2 regions of the Roseixanthobacter pseudopolyaromaticivorans genome follow, and region 1 is predicted to be linked to the other one. Evidence: riboswitches for the same ligand, from Rfam matches in the RefSeq annotation. Region 1 holds a riboswitch; the other holds the start of a gene.

Evidence for each region. Region 1 has a riboswitch for glycine ahead of gcvT (glycine cleavage system aminomethyltransferase GcvT). Riboswitches for the same ligand answer to the same signal wherever they lie in the genome.
Region 2: another riboswitch for glycine. It lies ahead of V5F68_RS19185 (D-amino acid dehydrogenase); the one in region 1 lies ahead of gcvT (glycine cleavage system aminomethyltransferase GcvT).

Annotation. Positions count from the first base shown of each region.
Region 1 is NZ_CM195539.1:3,380,849-3,384,244, reverse strand. It holds gene gcvPA (aminomethyl-transferring glycine dehydrogenase subunit GcvPA) at 1-254, opposite strand, end outside; gene gcvH (glycine cleavage system protein GcvH) at 326-703, opposite strand; gene gcvT (glycine cleavage system aminomethyltransferase GcvT) at 706-1,863, opposite strand; glycine riboswitch at 1,918-2,036, opposite strand; glycine riboswitch at 2,038-2,138, opposite strand; gene V5F68_RS16025 (hypothetical protein) at 2,213-2,971, opposite strand; gene V5F68_RS16020 (M16 family metallopeptidase) at 3,161-3,396, opposite strand, start outside.
Region 2 is NZ_CM195539.1:4,091,725-4,095,120, forward strand. It holds gene V5F68_RS19180 (M20 family metallopeptidase) at 1-10, shown strand, start outside; gene V5F68_RS19185 (D-amino acid dehydrogenase) at 58-1,278, opposite strand; glycine riboswitch at 1,398-1,483, opposite strand; gene V5F68_RS19190 (antitoxin Xre-like helix-turn-helix domain-containing protein) at 1,745-2,125, shown strand; gene V5F68_RS19195 (RES family NAD+ phosphorylase) at 2,085-2,861, shown strand; gene V5F68_RS19200 (GntR family transcriptional regulator) at 2,941-3,396, opposite strand, start outside.

The sequences.
Region 1 (3,396 bases):
ACGGTCGCCGGCACATGGTGGCGATAGGCGCCGGCGCCGACGAAGAACGGCACGGAGCCCGCTGGCACGTTGCGCGCGGCAAGGCGGGACAGGGCGCGCTCGACCTCCAGCTCACCCTTGCGGCGAGGCAGGTCGGGCAGTTCGGCGAGAAGCTTGTCCGCGGGAATGTCGGCGAACAGAGCGTCCACCGATGGCACGCCGATGCGTGCCAGCATTTCGGTGCGGTCTTCGGGTGTCAGGGGGAGATAGCGCATGATGCGTTTGCCTCGCCGACGTGCACGGCCGCGTCAGCCCGCGGCACCGTGCATGTGCGGCCGTTGGGGTGTCAGGCGTGCGTCTCGACGAAGGCGGCATAGGCCGCGGCATCCATCAATTCGTCCAATTCGGCGGGGTTTGAAAGCTTGAGCTTCACGAACCAGCCGGCGCCTTCCGGATCCGCATTGACGGTATCGGGAGCGGCTTCCAGCGCCTCGTTGACGGCAATCACCTCGCCGGAAACCGGGGCATAGACTTCGCTCGCGGCCTTCACGCTCTCGACGACCGCGGCTTCCTGAGACTGCTTCACGACCTTGCCAATGGCCGGAAGCTCTACGAACACAACGTCGCCGAGCTGGCTCTGGGCGTAATCGGAGATGCCGATCACCGCCACGTCACCGTCGAGCCGGACATATTCATGGTCCTTGGTGTAGCGCACGTCACTCATGGTCAGGCCCCCTTCTGTTCGCTCTTACGGACGTAGCGCTGGGCCACGAACGGGAATGTGACGACGGTCGCGGGCAGGTTCTTGCCGCGCACGATGATGTCGAGACGCGTGCCCGGCGCCGCCAGGGCGGGCGGCACATAGCCCATGGCGATGGGCGCGTTCAGGGTGGGGGCGAAGCCGCCGGACGTGACCGTGCCGACCACACTTCCGTCCTTAGCGATTTCGGCGCCCTCGCGGGCCGGCGCGCGCCCCTCAAGGCGCAGGCCGACGCGTACGCGCGCCGGGCTTTCGGCAAGCTCGCGCTGGATGCGCGCGGCGCCGGGAAAGCCGCCGCCCTCCCGCCGCCGCTTCTGGATCGACCAGACCAAGGCGGCTTCGACAGGCGAGGTGGTGGGGTCGATGTCGTGGCCATAGAGGCACAAGCCCGCCTCCAGCCGCAGCGAATCGCGCGCCCCGAGGCCTATGGGCTTGACCTCGGGCTCGGCGAGCAGCGTGTTCCACACGGTGACGGTGGAGCTTTCGGGGATGGAGATTTCAAACCCGTCCTCGCCGGTATAGCCGGACCGGGAGATATGGACGGGAATGCCGTCGAAGGTCGAAGGGCCGGCGGCCATGAAGTCCAGCGCGGCGCCTTCGGGGGCATGGCGCGCCAGCACGGCAGCGGCCTCGGGACCCTGGAGCGCGAGGAGCGCGCGGTCGTCGAGCCGTTCCAGCGTCACGCCGGCGGGCAGGCGGGCGGCGATATGGGCATAGTCCGCCTCCTTGCCGGCGGCGTTCACCACCAGCAGCAAGGTGCCGTCCTCTTCCGCCGCGCCGGGGCGGGTGACCATCAGGTCGTCGAGGATGCCGCCATCGTCCGCCATCAGCTGGGAATAGCGCTGGCGGCCGAGTTTTAGATTGAGGATGTCGGCGGGAATCAGCGTTTCGAGCGCGGCGGCCGTGGTCGCATGGTCCGGCCCGACGAGCTTGGCCTGACCCATGTGGGACACGTCGAACAGGCCGGCGTGGGTGCGGGTCCAGGCATGTTCCGCCAGGATGCCGTCGCGATATTGCACCGGCATGTCATAGCCTGCGAACGGCACAAGGCGGGCGCCGAGCGCCGCATGGGCGCCGTGCAACGGCGTCGTCAGAAGGGGAAGATCGGTCTCGGGCTGTGCCATTCCGGTTCCTGGGGTCGCGCCAAAGTCATCGGACCTTTCGGCCCGAGCGGCGCCCCCTCTGTCACCGGAACCTGAGAGATTTGACCGCACCCGGTGGAACGGGCACGGCTTACTCCTTCGGTGAGCCACCCGCATGATCCCTGAGGGTCACGCCGCAGCTGCTTTCCAGAGTGTCGTCCCCCTGCGGTCCTTTTGCCTGAGCGGTTCCGGGGCGGTTGCGCCTTCGGCGCCGGCCATCATCCAGAGAATGGGCCGGTCTCTCCCGCAGGGATCTTCCGAGCGACCGCTCCGAGGAGCGGCCGCCGTCACCATAGAGAAACGCGCCGCGCGGTCAATGCGGCGCTTTTCGTCATTGTGCGGGCGGCGGTCCGAAAGTCGCCGGAGGCGGCCCGAAGGTGGGCGCCGGGCCGAACGTATTGGGGTCCGCAGCCGGCGCGGCCGGCTTGCTCGCCGCCGGCTTCGCGGCCGCCGGGGCGGCCGGTGCCGCCGCGGGCGCGGCATCGGCCGCGGGTGCCGCAGGCCGCGGCCGAGTCGGACGCGGGCGGGCCGGGGTTTCGCCCTTGGGATCGAAGCCCACGTAGATCACGTATTTCGAGATCGCGTCCGGGGTGGTGACCGGGAAGGAGATGGTGTCTTCCACCACCGTGAAGGTGGTCTGGGTTTCGCCCTGGGGAATGTTGAGCGGCACCACGAAGAATTTGGTGGTGATGGTCTTGGGCGAGGGGCCTTCCTGCACCACCGCGATGCGGATCGGCACATTGAGCGCGCCGGGCGTGCCCTTGTCGCCCAGCAGCACCCGGCCGTCGAGGCCAACCTTCACGGTCATCACGCCGTTGGCAATGTTGCATTCGCGGGCCAACTGGCCGAGCGAGCCCTGGTACTTCAGTCCGCCGCCGGGGGCCGGCACCTGCCATGCGGAGGCGCCCGAGCGCACGTCCACACGCGGGCAGTCGAACTCCACCGCATCGGGGCCGGAGCCGATGGTCATATTGTTGGTAGGCTGGGCGGCGCCCACGCCGCCTGCTGCCGCGGCGGGATCAACATTCACGCCGGGCGCGCCAAACGTCCCCTGCGAGTTGCCCGCGCACCCTGCAAGGGTGATGGCCATGGCTGCCCCGGCCAACACACGCATAGGCAGAGCAGCGTCTAAAGCAAAACGCATGAGGAAACTCCAAAAACCTCCGCAAGACGCGTATGTATAACAGAAGGTTAAAGCGCAGGGGGAGGGGGGACCCGCGCCTTGAGCCCGCACCGGGGGAGGTATCTGACTCTATGGTTACCGGCCGCGGGCGGCCGGTCAGTTGCCGATCACCCCCACGGGCCGGCCGGCGACCACCACCAGAGCCTTTTGCGCGCCAGACAAGCGCTGGGAAACGCGGCGCAGATCCTCCAGCGTCACCGCCTCGATCAGCGCGTTGCGGCGATCGATATAATCCATGCCCAGCTTGTCGATCTGGATCTGGAGCAATTGCCCGGCGATCTTCGAGGAGGTGTCGAAGCGCAGCGCATAGCTGCCGGTGAGGTAGCTCTTGG
Region 2 (3,396 bases), 710 kb from region 1:
CAAAGATTGAGTACGGGGCGGCCGGCGGACGGTTTCGCTCCGCCCGCCGGCGCGCCCTCAAGCGGACATCTGCGCCGCAACCAGTTCGGCGGTGGCGCAGGATAGGGTCCAACCGAGGTGGCCGTGGCCGGTGTTGAAGAACACGTTGCGCGCCCGCCGACTTGCGCCGACCCGCGGCAGCATCCCCGGCAGCATGGGCCGCAACCCCGCCCAGACCGCAACGTCGCTGGTATCGAGCTTCGGGAAATGGCGCCGCGTCCAGCTCACGAGGGGCGCGGTGCGATCGGCCCGAACGTCGCGATTGTAGCCGTTCAGTTCCGCCGTGCCGGCGATGCGGAACCGGCTGTCGCCGAGGCGGCTGGTCACGATCTTCGCGGCATCGTCCAGCAGGGCCACACGCGGGGCATGGTGCACATCCTCCGGCTTCACCGCGACGGTGATCGAATAGCCCTTCACCGGATAAACGTTGAGCCGTTCGCCCACCAGAGCGGCCAGCCGCCGGCTACCGACACCGCCGCAGATGACCACGCGGTCGGCCGCCAGCGACCCCATGGCCTGCACATCGTCCACGCCGTGCCATTCGACCAAGCGGGAATTCCCCCCGTCGCGAATGGCGCGCACCTCGACGCCATGGACGAACCTTCCCCCCAGGCGTTCGCACGCCGCCGCAAGGCCGCGCGTAAACCGGCAGATGTCGCCGGAGGCATCGCGCGGGGTGAAGAATCCGCCGTGGAAAGCGCCTTCGAGGCTTGGCTCGATGGTCTTGATTTCCTCCGGCGTCACCGCCGCGCGCTCAAGGCCGCCGCGCTTCAGCAAGGCGTTGACCTCGGTGGCATGGGCGAAGCTCGCCTTGTCGCGATAGACGTGCATGAGACCCCGCTGTTCCAGATCGAATGCGATGCCTTCCCGCTCGGCGATCTCGAACAGATGCCGCCGCGCCTCGATGGCGAGGCGGACCGTCTCGATGGTGTTGTCCTCGTATCTGCGGATCTGGCCGACGAATTCCGCGAGCCAGGACATCTTGTGCCAGCTCGGCTTTGGATTCAGGAGCAGCGGAGCGGAGCGGGTGAAAATCCAGCGGATGCCGCGGGCGACGTTGGACCACTGGTTCCAGACCTCGGCATTGCTGGCCGAAAGCTGGCCACCGTTGGCAAAGGAGGTTTCGAGGGCGGCGTAGGGGTGCCTCTCCAGTACGGTCACCGCGTGCCCACGGCGCAGCAAGGCATAGGCGGTGGTGACGCCGGTGATGCCCGCGCCGATAACAATCACATGTCCCATGTTCAAGACTCTCTTCCGTGACGGTTACGCCCCCTCTGTCACGGAACCTGAGAGCTTCTCCGCCAAGGCGGATATCCCCTTCGGTGGACCAGGAATGATCCTGATCTCTCTCCAGAGTGCCTGATGAATCGGTCCTTTTGCCTGAGAGATTCCGGGGCGGTTGCTCCTTCGGCGGCGCCGAAGCGCCCTCTCCCGATCCATCTGAACGGCAGGCGTCAGAATAGGCATTTGCCCGCCGACTTCAAGACAAATAGTTTTTGTCCCCGAATGTCTGTTTGTGTGATCGGCCAATCGATCGAGCAGCACGCCATCTTCTTTGCCCGGGCCCCTGAGGGGCTATGCGGCCTGGTCATTTCGGCGGCTGATGGTGCGGCAAGCGCATTGCCGAGGCCTTCAATAGCATCGCGCAATTTTAGTTTCTTTAGAAATTATTATATCATATAATTTCATGAGAAAGGACCAACTCATGACCGCCCTTCAGTCCGCCGCCGCCCGCCCCGAAGCGTCCGCCGTCGTCACCAAGGCGGTTCTGCGCGCCGCGGAGCAGCTGGGCGTGACAGCCCGGATTTTGGCCACTGTCATCGGGGTCAGCGAGGCGACGGTATCGCGCATGAAGCGTGGCGAGTTCGGGCTTGAGCCCGGCACGAAGCCGTTCGAGCTGGCGGTTCTCTTCGTTCGCCTGTTCCGGTCGCTCGACGCGATTGCCGGTGGCGACGAGAAGGTCGCAGCCAGTTGGCTCGCCAATCCCAACGCCGTCCTCGACGCCCGGCCGATCGAGAAACTCCAAACCGTGAGCGGGCTCGTCGATGTCATCGCCTATCTGGACGCGCGTCGCGCTCTCGTCTGAGTTCCAACGTTTCGACGGCGCGTGCTGGCGGCTTGTCGAAGCCCAGCACCGTGTCTCGACGCTGAAGCTGACGGATACGCTCGCCGAACAGGCGTTGCTCGAAGACCTAGTCGAAGAGACGAAGCCTGCGATCCCGCCAGAGTGCCGCCACCTCGACTTCCTGCTGGCAACGCCATTCCGCTACGGCGCCACCTATCCCGACGGCTCGCGCTTCCGGCGCGCCGGACGCACGCTCGGCATCTATTACGCAGCCGAGAGCCCGGCGACCGCCGTCGCGGAGATGGCATTCTATCGGCTTCTATTCTTCGCCGAGTCGCCAGCCACACCCTGGCCGTCTGATGCGGCGGAGTACACCGCCATCTCGACCACGATCGGAACGGCGCGCCTCCTGGACCTGATGCGCGAACCGCTTTCTCAGGACGAGGACCTTTGGACCGATCTTACAGATTACAGCCACTGCCAATCCTTCGCGGACGCGGCCCGAGCGGCCGACGGCGACGTGATCCGCTACAGATCGGTGCGCGACCCGGCGCAGGGGGCGAACCTTGCGATCCTCAGGTGTCGTGCCTTCGAAAAGCCCGCACCCGTCGAGCGACAGACCTGGCGCATTCGCCTGAGCCTGTCCGGCGTCCAGGCCTTGTGCGAGTTTCCGCGCCAGGGTGTCGAGTTTCCACGTGACGCCTTTGCCGCCGATCCACGGATCGCATCCATTGACTGGGATCGACCCGATCCCTGATTGTTCGATCGCCGGGCTCTTCTCACCCCACCTTCACCGCGCCGGGCAGATGGAAGGATGCGGACCCGCTGGGGACCGGTCAAGCGGAGCGGGGCGCCTGGCTTTCGATACGCATGAAAAATTGCGTACGCGGGATAAAGATACGTTGAAACGAACCGTTATTCGCGGGATTTGCCGAGCTGAATATTTCAACCACCATGCCGATGGTCTTTGCTGAAACGCAGATTTTGGAACATATATGGCTCGGCAACTGCTCTATGCGAATATCATAAGTCATGCGTTGGACACTCAGGTTGAGCTCACGCCTTAAATTGATGCCTTCAAGGGCGGTCGTCTTTCCCTTGCGCGCCTGGTCATAGACGCGGGCATCAATGATGAATTGACTATACACTAAAAACTCGTGTCCAATGTCCACAATACGGTCAATCTGCACCATTTCACCCTCGGCCCACTGGAGATGCATGCTCCAGGAGCCGCGGTTGCTGTGCCGGTGCACGCGATCGACCTGTGGAAAGACAGGAAAGAAGTTCTCCCG